Pyxidicoccus trucidator: one gene and its partner. The protein of the gene in region 1 interacts with the protein of each later gene in a pairwise test. Links are inferred from orthologs where the notes say so. Each region holds a gene or a part of one and is shown on either strand. Other genes may lie near its edges.

Evidence for each region.
Region 2: the proteins of serC (region 1) and selB interact in binary tests that used the Escherichia coli proteins (3 or more experiments, as listed by UniProt). The link is inferred for Pyxidicoccus trucidator from one-to-one orthologs.

Annotation. Positions count from the first base shown.
Region 1 is NZ_JAAIXZ010000028.1:113,805-117,083, reverse strand. The notes cover bases 216-3,186. They hold serC (3-phosphoserine/phosphohydroxythreonine transaminase), read right to left. Parts: upstream 2,260-3,186; coding sequence 1,171-2,259; downstream 216-1,170. Other genes in these bases: G4D85_RS45155 (hypothetical protein), read left to right, coding at 3,003-3,186; G4D85_RS45160 (sigma-70 family RNA polymerase sigma factor), read left to right, coding at 2,421-2,996; G4D85_RS45170 (chalcone isomerase family protein), read right to left, coding at 574-1,131; G4D85_RS45175 (GlsB/YeaQ/YmgE family stress response membrane protein), read right to left, coding at 216-407. Outside these bases: G4D85_RS45180 (PA0069 family radical SAM protein), read left to right, coding at 1-141; more of G4D85_RS45175, read right to left, coding at 159-215; more of G4D85_RS45155, read left to right, coding at 3,187-3,279. UniProt on the Escherichia coli protein: Catalyzes the reversible conversion of 3-phosphohydroxypyruvate to phosphoserine and of 3-hydroxy-2-oxo-4-phosphonooxybutanoate to phosphohydroxythreonine. Is involved in both pyridoxine and serine biosynthesis.
Region 2 is NZ_JAAIXZ010000001.1:964,877-968,066, reverse strand. What follows is about bases 164-3,045. They hold selB (selenocysteine-specific translation elongation factor), read left to right. Parts: upstream 164-587; coding sequence 588-2,504; downstream 2,505-3,045. Other genes in these bases: G4D85_RS04085 (ATP-binding protein), read left to right, coding at 2,501-3,045; G4D85_RS04095 (phosphoribosyltransferase), read left to right, coding at 164-568. Also shown: more of G4D85_RS04095, read left to right, coding at 1-163; more of G4D85_RS04085, read left to right, coding at 3,046-3,190. UniProt on the Escherichia coli protein: Translation factor necessary for the incorporation of selenocysteine into proteins. It probably replaces EF-Tu for the insertion of selenocysteine directed by the UGA codon. SelB binds GTP and GDP.

The DNA of each region.
Region 1 (3,279 bases):
GAGACCATCCACCGCCTCTTCCACACCGCGGCGAGGAAGGTCGGCATCCGCACCTCCTCCGTCACCGAGCACGACGCTCCGGACACCTTCCGGCGCCCGGAGCGCAAGCCGCCGCCCACGCCCCAGCTCAGCCTGTTCTGAGGGGCGCGTCGCGGCGGCTATTTTCGAATGGCCTGGACGATGGTGATGAGGATGACGGCCCCCACCGTGGCCACGGCCAGCGAGTAGAGGTTGAAGCCCGTCACGCCCCTGCCGCCAATCAGGCTGAACAGCCAGCCGCCAATCATGGAGCCGACGATGCCGGTGGCGATGTTCGCGAACATCCCCATCCGGGCATTGGTGCCCTTGATCATACTGGCCAACCAACCCGCGATACCGCCCAGCACCAGCCACGAGCAGATCCCCATTGCTTCCTCCTTGCCCACCGGTTGCTATCAGACCTGACACCCCCGTGCAGCCGGGCACCCCCTTCCGTACGCGAAAGGCGCCGGGGTATTGCCCCCGGGGGCTGGAAACGACGACGCCCCGTGTCGGACACGGGGCGCCGGGACTTCCTCACGCGAAGCGGAACGCTCAGTCCTTGCCGAGCATCCCGTCCTTGAGGTCGCCGTCCACGGGCTTCGCGCCCACGAAGACGGAGAAGAGCGCGTCCGAGAAGTCCTTGCCCTCGACGGTGATCTGCTTGCCGCTCTTGCTCTGCACCTGGGTGCCCTGGCCGGGCACGTAGGTGAGGGTGATTTCGTCACCCTTCTTCACGTCGGGGAGGGCCGCGGTGAAGGTGTCCAGCTTGGGCTGGAGCTCCGGCAGCTTGGCGCCGGCGTTCTTCTTGAAGCCCTCGGCCATGGCTTCGCCGATGGTCTTCTTGTCCAGGTCGCGCAGCATGTACATGCGCACGCGCTTGATTTCGTCGGCGCTGATGAGCTTCGCGCCGTCCTTGGACGGGTTCTCCACGTACAGCCCCGCCGTGTAGACCTTGAAGACCATCTTGGTGCGTACGCCCACCCCGTTGAGCTTCAGCTCCTTGCCTTCGACGGTGGCGGTCTCCGGATACTTCACGCCAGCGACCTCCTTGGCGAAGGCGGGAGCGGCGAGCAGCAGGGACAGCGCGACGGCGGACAGCTTGGCTTTCATGAAACCTCCGGTTGGGAAATCCGTGGGGTTGGACGCAGCCTAGCCGCGCATCTTCACGAAGTGGTCCATGAAGGAGGCCAGGGTGCGCACATTCTCCACAGTCACGGCGTTATAGGTGGAGACGCGGATGCCGCCCGCGGTGCGGTGTCCCTTCAGTCCCACCATGCCCGCCTTCTTCGCCTCGGCCACGAAGGTGATGTCCAGGTCCTCCGAGGGCAGGTGGAAGACGACGTTCATCACTGAACGGGACTCGCGCTCCACGGGGGCCCGGTAGAAGCCCGCGTTCCGGTCGATGGCGCCGTAGAGCAGCGCGGCCTTCTCGCGATTCCACCGCTCCAGCTGGCCCAGGCCGCCCACGTCCTTCATCCACGCCAGCACGTTGCGCACCAGGTAGATGGCGAGGGTGGGGGGCGTGTTGTAGAGCGAGTTGTTCTCCGCGTGGGTGCTGTAGCGGAAGAACTTGGGGATGTCCTTCCGGCCCCGGGCGATGAAGCCCTTGTCGGCCACCACCAGCGTCACGCCCGAGGGGCCCAGGTTCTTCTGCGCGCCCGCGTAGACGAGCCCGAAGCGGCTCACGTCGAACCCCTTCCACAGGAAGTCCGAGCTCATGTCCGCGACGAGGGGCACGCTGCCCACGTCCGGGAAGGTGTGGAACTGCGTGCCGTAGATGGTGTTGTTGCTCGTGAGGTGGACGTAGGCCGCCTTCGCGTCCAGCTTCAGCTCGTCCTGGCGCGGCACGCGCATGTAGTGCTTGTCCGGCTGGACGGTGGTGGCCGCGACGCGGGGTTTCCCGTAGTACTTCGCCTCGTCGAAGGCCTTCTCGCTCCACACCCCCGTCATCAGGTAGTCCGCGCCGGCCTCCGGGGTGAGGAAGTTCATCGGCACCTGGGCGAACTGCTGCGAGGCGCCGCCGGTGAGGAAGAGCACCTGATGGGTGGCGGGAATGCCGAGCAATTCCGTCAGGAGGGAAATGGCCCCGTCGTGGACGGCCTCGTACTCCTTCCCCCGGTGGCTGTGCTCCATGACGGACATGCCCGAGCCCTGGAAGTCGAGCAACTCGTCCCGGGCCCGCTCGAGGGCTGGAAGGGGCAGGCCGGCCGGGCCGGGGTTGAAGTTGATGACGCGCATGGCAGTGTCCTTTGGAAAATGAACGGCCGGGCCGGCATTCTTCCTCGTGGAGCCCCCCCGGGGGCCAGCGGGAAGGAGACTGCCAGGCTGCTTCCCGGCGTGAGCGGCGGGTTTTCCCTGGATGCGTGGCCGGCGGGTGGATTCGCGGGTCTGGAGGTCAGGTGGGTTCCTCGGAGGGGTTGACGGAGTGGGTAATGCGGGCGGCCCGCGGGGAGGCGTCCGCCTACAGTGAGCTGTACCGGCGCTCCCGGCCCATGGTGGCGAGGCTGGTGGCGGGGTTCGCCCCGTTGGATCCAGACGAGGTGGAGGACGTCATCCAGGAGACCTTCGTCCGGGCGTTCCGTGCGCTCCCGCGGCTGAAGGAGGTGGGGGCATTCGAGGCGTGGTTGCTGTCCATTGCCCGAAACCGGGCGCGGACGCGGCTGGAGCGCAAGTCGAGCACGCGGCGGCTGGAAGATGACGTCGCGGACCCGGAGCCGGAGACAGTCCCCCACATCCCGGAGGCGCTCCAGTTGGAGCGCGACATCGAGGTGGTGCGGCGGCTCATCGATGAGCTGCCGGAGGGCGAGGAGAAGCGGACGGTGCACCTCTTCTACATCGAGGGTGAGCTGTCCGCGCGAGAGATTGCCGAGAAGCTCGGCGTGGGAAAGAGCGCGGTGACGATGCGGCTGGAGCGGTTCCGCTCCCGCATCAAGCGCGAGTTGCTCCGGCGGGTGCTCGCCGGTCGGTGGGAGTGAGACGTGATGAGACACCTGAATGCCGACGCGATGAGCGCGCTTGCCCGCCGGGAGCCGGAGGCGGTGGCGTACTTCCGCGAGCACCTGGCCACCGCGTGCGAGACGTGTGAGGAGTTCCTGGCCACCCACACCGGCCCCGACCTGCTGGACGGACAGGTGGATGCGCTGCTGCTCGGCCTGGGCCCGGCGGCGAAGCAGCAGGCCCCGCTGGACGAGCTGGGCCTGGCGCGCGTGCGCCGCGGCCTGCGCCAGCCCCGACCGGAGGCCCGGCGTTGGGGCCTCA
Region 2 (3,190 bases), on another replicon or contig:
GGCGCCGCAGGTGGAGGCCCCCCGCCAGCCCACGGGCAGGGACCAGTCCCGCGGCCGGTCCGCCACCGGCCCGCGCGAGCTGACCTGGGCGGAGTTCGACCGCGCCGTGCAGAAGCTGGCCGGCGCCATCCGCGAGTCCTTCGCGCCGCAGGCGGTGGTGGGCGTGGCCCACGGTGGCGTCTTCGTGGGCGGGGCGCTGTCGTCGGCGCTCGGCTGCGAGTTCTTCCCCGTGCGCATCAGCCGCCGCAGCCGTGACAGGGGGCAGGGCGCGAAGACGCGGGGCAACCCGAAGCTCAGCGGGGAGATGCCTCGCGAGCTGAAGGGGCGCCGCGTGCTGATTGTGGACGACGTGGCCTCCAGCGGGGACACGCTGGAGCTGGCGTCCCAGCTGGCGCGCGAGGTGGGCGCGAAGAAGGTGGAGACGGCGTGCCTGGTGGCGCGGCCCGAGGGCTTCGCGCCGGACTACTGCGCGCTGGCCACTGCCTCGCTGGTGGTCTTCCCCTGGGACTACGAGCCGTCCACGGGCGACGCCCGCTTCGACGAGGACCCGGACAAGGCGGGGGCGTGAGCCCCGGCGGGGTGGGGCGATGATTGTCGGGACGGCGGGCCACATCGACCATGGCAAGACGTCCCTGGTGAAGGCCCTCACCGGCATCGACACCGACCGGCTGAAGGAAGAGAAGCGGCGCGGAATCACGCTGGAGCTGGGCTTCGCGCACCTGACGCTGGACGACGGCACGGTGGCCGGCGTGGTGGACGTGCCCGGCCACGAGCGCTTCGTGAAGGCCATGGCCGCGGGCGCTGGCGGCGTGGACCTGGCGGTGCTGGTGGTGGCCTCGGACGAGGGCGTCATGCCCCAGACGCGCGAGCACCTGGACATCTGCCGGCTGCTGGGCGTGAGGGCCGGCGTCATCGCCCTCACCAAGTCGGATTTGCTGGCGGAGCTGGGCCCGGAGTGGCGCGCGCTGGTGGAGGCGGACCTGGGCGCGCTCACCGCCGGCACCTTCCTGGAGGGCGCGCCCGTGGTGCCCTGCTCCTCGAAGACGGGCGAGGGCCTGGACGCGCTGAAGGCCGCGCTCACCCGTGCCGCCGGGGCGCTGCCGAAGCGTCCGGCGGAGGGGCCCGCCTTCCTGCCGGTGGACCGGGTCTTCACAATCAAGGGCTTCGGCACCGTGGTGACGGGCACCCTGCTGTCGGGCACGGTGGCCGTGGAGGACGCGGTGGCGCTGCTGCCCGGGCTGCCCGGCCCCTTGCGCGTGCGCGGCGTGCAGGTGCACGGGCAGCCGGTGCCCAGGGTGGACGCGGGCCAGCGCGCGGCCGTGAATGTCACCGGCGTGGAGCCGGAGGCGCTGCACCGGGGCATGGTGCTGGTGCGCTCGGGGGAGCTGCCGGAGACGCGGATGCTGGACGTGGAGCTGGCCCTGCTGCCCGCGGCGGAGGCCGCGCTGCCCCGGCGCAAGAAGCTGCTGCTGCACCTGGGCACCGCGCAGGTGGAGGCCACGGTGGCGCTGCTGGACGTGGAGCGGCTGGAGCCCGGTGAGACGGCGCTCGCGCAGCTGCGCCTGGACGGCCCGGTGGGCGCGCTGGTGGGCCAGCGCTTCATCCTGCGCGGCGCGCGCGCGCTGCCCGGCCGTGGGGCCACGGTGGCGGGGGGGCGCATCCTGTCGATTACGCCGCCCCGGCGCCGCGGGGGAGGCTCGACGGTGGTGGCGCCGCTGCTGGAGGCGGACCCGGCGGGGCAGGTGGCGTGGCTGCTGCGGCAGGCCGGCTACCGGGGGCTGACGCAGCAGGAGCTGTTCGGCCGCTCGGGGCTGGGGCCAAAAGTACTCACGCGCGCGCTGGAGCTGCTGGGCACGCGGGGCGGGGCGCTGCTGGTGGACCGGGAGCGGCGGCTGTACCTCTCCGGCGAGGTGTTCGAGGGGCTGCAGGGGCGGGCGCTGGCCCTGCTGGCCGCCTTCCATGAGCGCGAGCCCCTGCGCGAGGGCCTGCCCCGCGAGGAGCTGCGCCAGCGCCTGTCCGCCGAGCTGGACTCGCGCACCTTCCAGCGGGTGACGCAGGCGCTGGTGGACGGCGGGAAGGTGGAGCTGGACAAGGAGGTGGTGCGCCTCAAGGGGCGGGGCCGCACGCTGTCGCTGGGGGACGAGGCGGCCCGGACGAAGCTGGCGGCGGAGCTGTCCGCGGCGGGGCTGGCGCCCTCCACCCTGAATGAGCTGGCGCAGAAGCTGCTGCTGCCCATGCCCCGGCTCCAGGAGCTCTTGAAGGTGATGGTGGCGGAGGGGACGGTGGTGCGGGTCAGCGAGGAGCTGTGCTTCGACGCGGGGGCACTCGCGGGCCTGCGCGAACGCCTGGTTGCCCACCTGCGCGAGAAGAAGGAGATTACCACCCAGGCCTTCAAGGAAATGGTCGGCCAGAGCCGCAAGTTCGTCATCCCGCTGTCGGAGTACTTCGACCGGGAGAAGGTGACGCTACGGGTGGGCGAGAAGCGGGTGCTGCGTCGCGGATGAGCACGAAGCGTTACAGCGAGGCCGACCTGCGCGTCCTCATCGAGCCCTACGGCAACCCCGTGCTGGCGGTGGTGGACGGACGTGTGTCCGCCGTGAATGACGCGTGGCTCGCCATGCTCGGGCTCCCGCGGGAGCAGGTGGAGGGGCGCCCGTTGATGGACTTCGTCCAGCCGGAGGAGCGCAGCCGCCTGTCCGAGCGCTACCGCCTGCTGGAGGCCGGCGCGCCGCTGGAGGCGCGGACGCAGACCTACCAGGTGCCCTGCGCGGGCGGCGTCAGCCGCGAGGTGTCCCTCTTCGCGACGCGCCTCCCGATGGAGGGCGGCGCCGGGGCGCTGCTCCTCAACTGCCTGCTCATGGGGAACCGGCCCCCGGAGATGGCGGTGGCCGAGTGCCTGGTGGAGACGTCCGCGGAGCTGGTCACCGCGCACTCCGAGGACGCGGTGCGCCGCGTGGCGCTGAAGGGCCTGCGGGACGCGGGCTTCCGGGGCCGCCTGCTGCGCTGGGACGGCGAGCGGCTGCTGGCGCACGACGGCGAGCCCCTGCCGGAGGACGTGCGCCTGGGCATGGAGTCGCTGGCGGACGGGCGCCCCGTCTTTGGTGGCGCGGACCGGGCCGCGCCCTCGCACGTGTACCTGCCGGTGGGTGGCCCTCAGGCCGAGGTGCTGTGGGTGGAGGGGCCGTGGGTG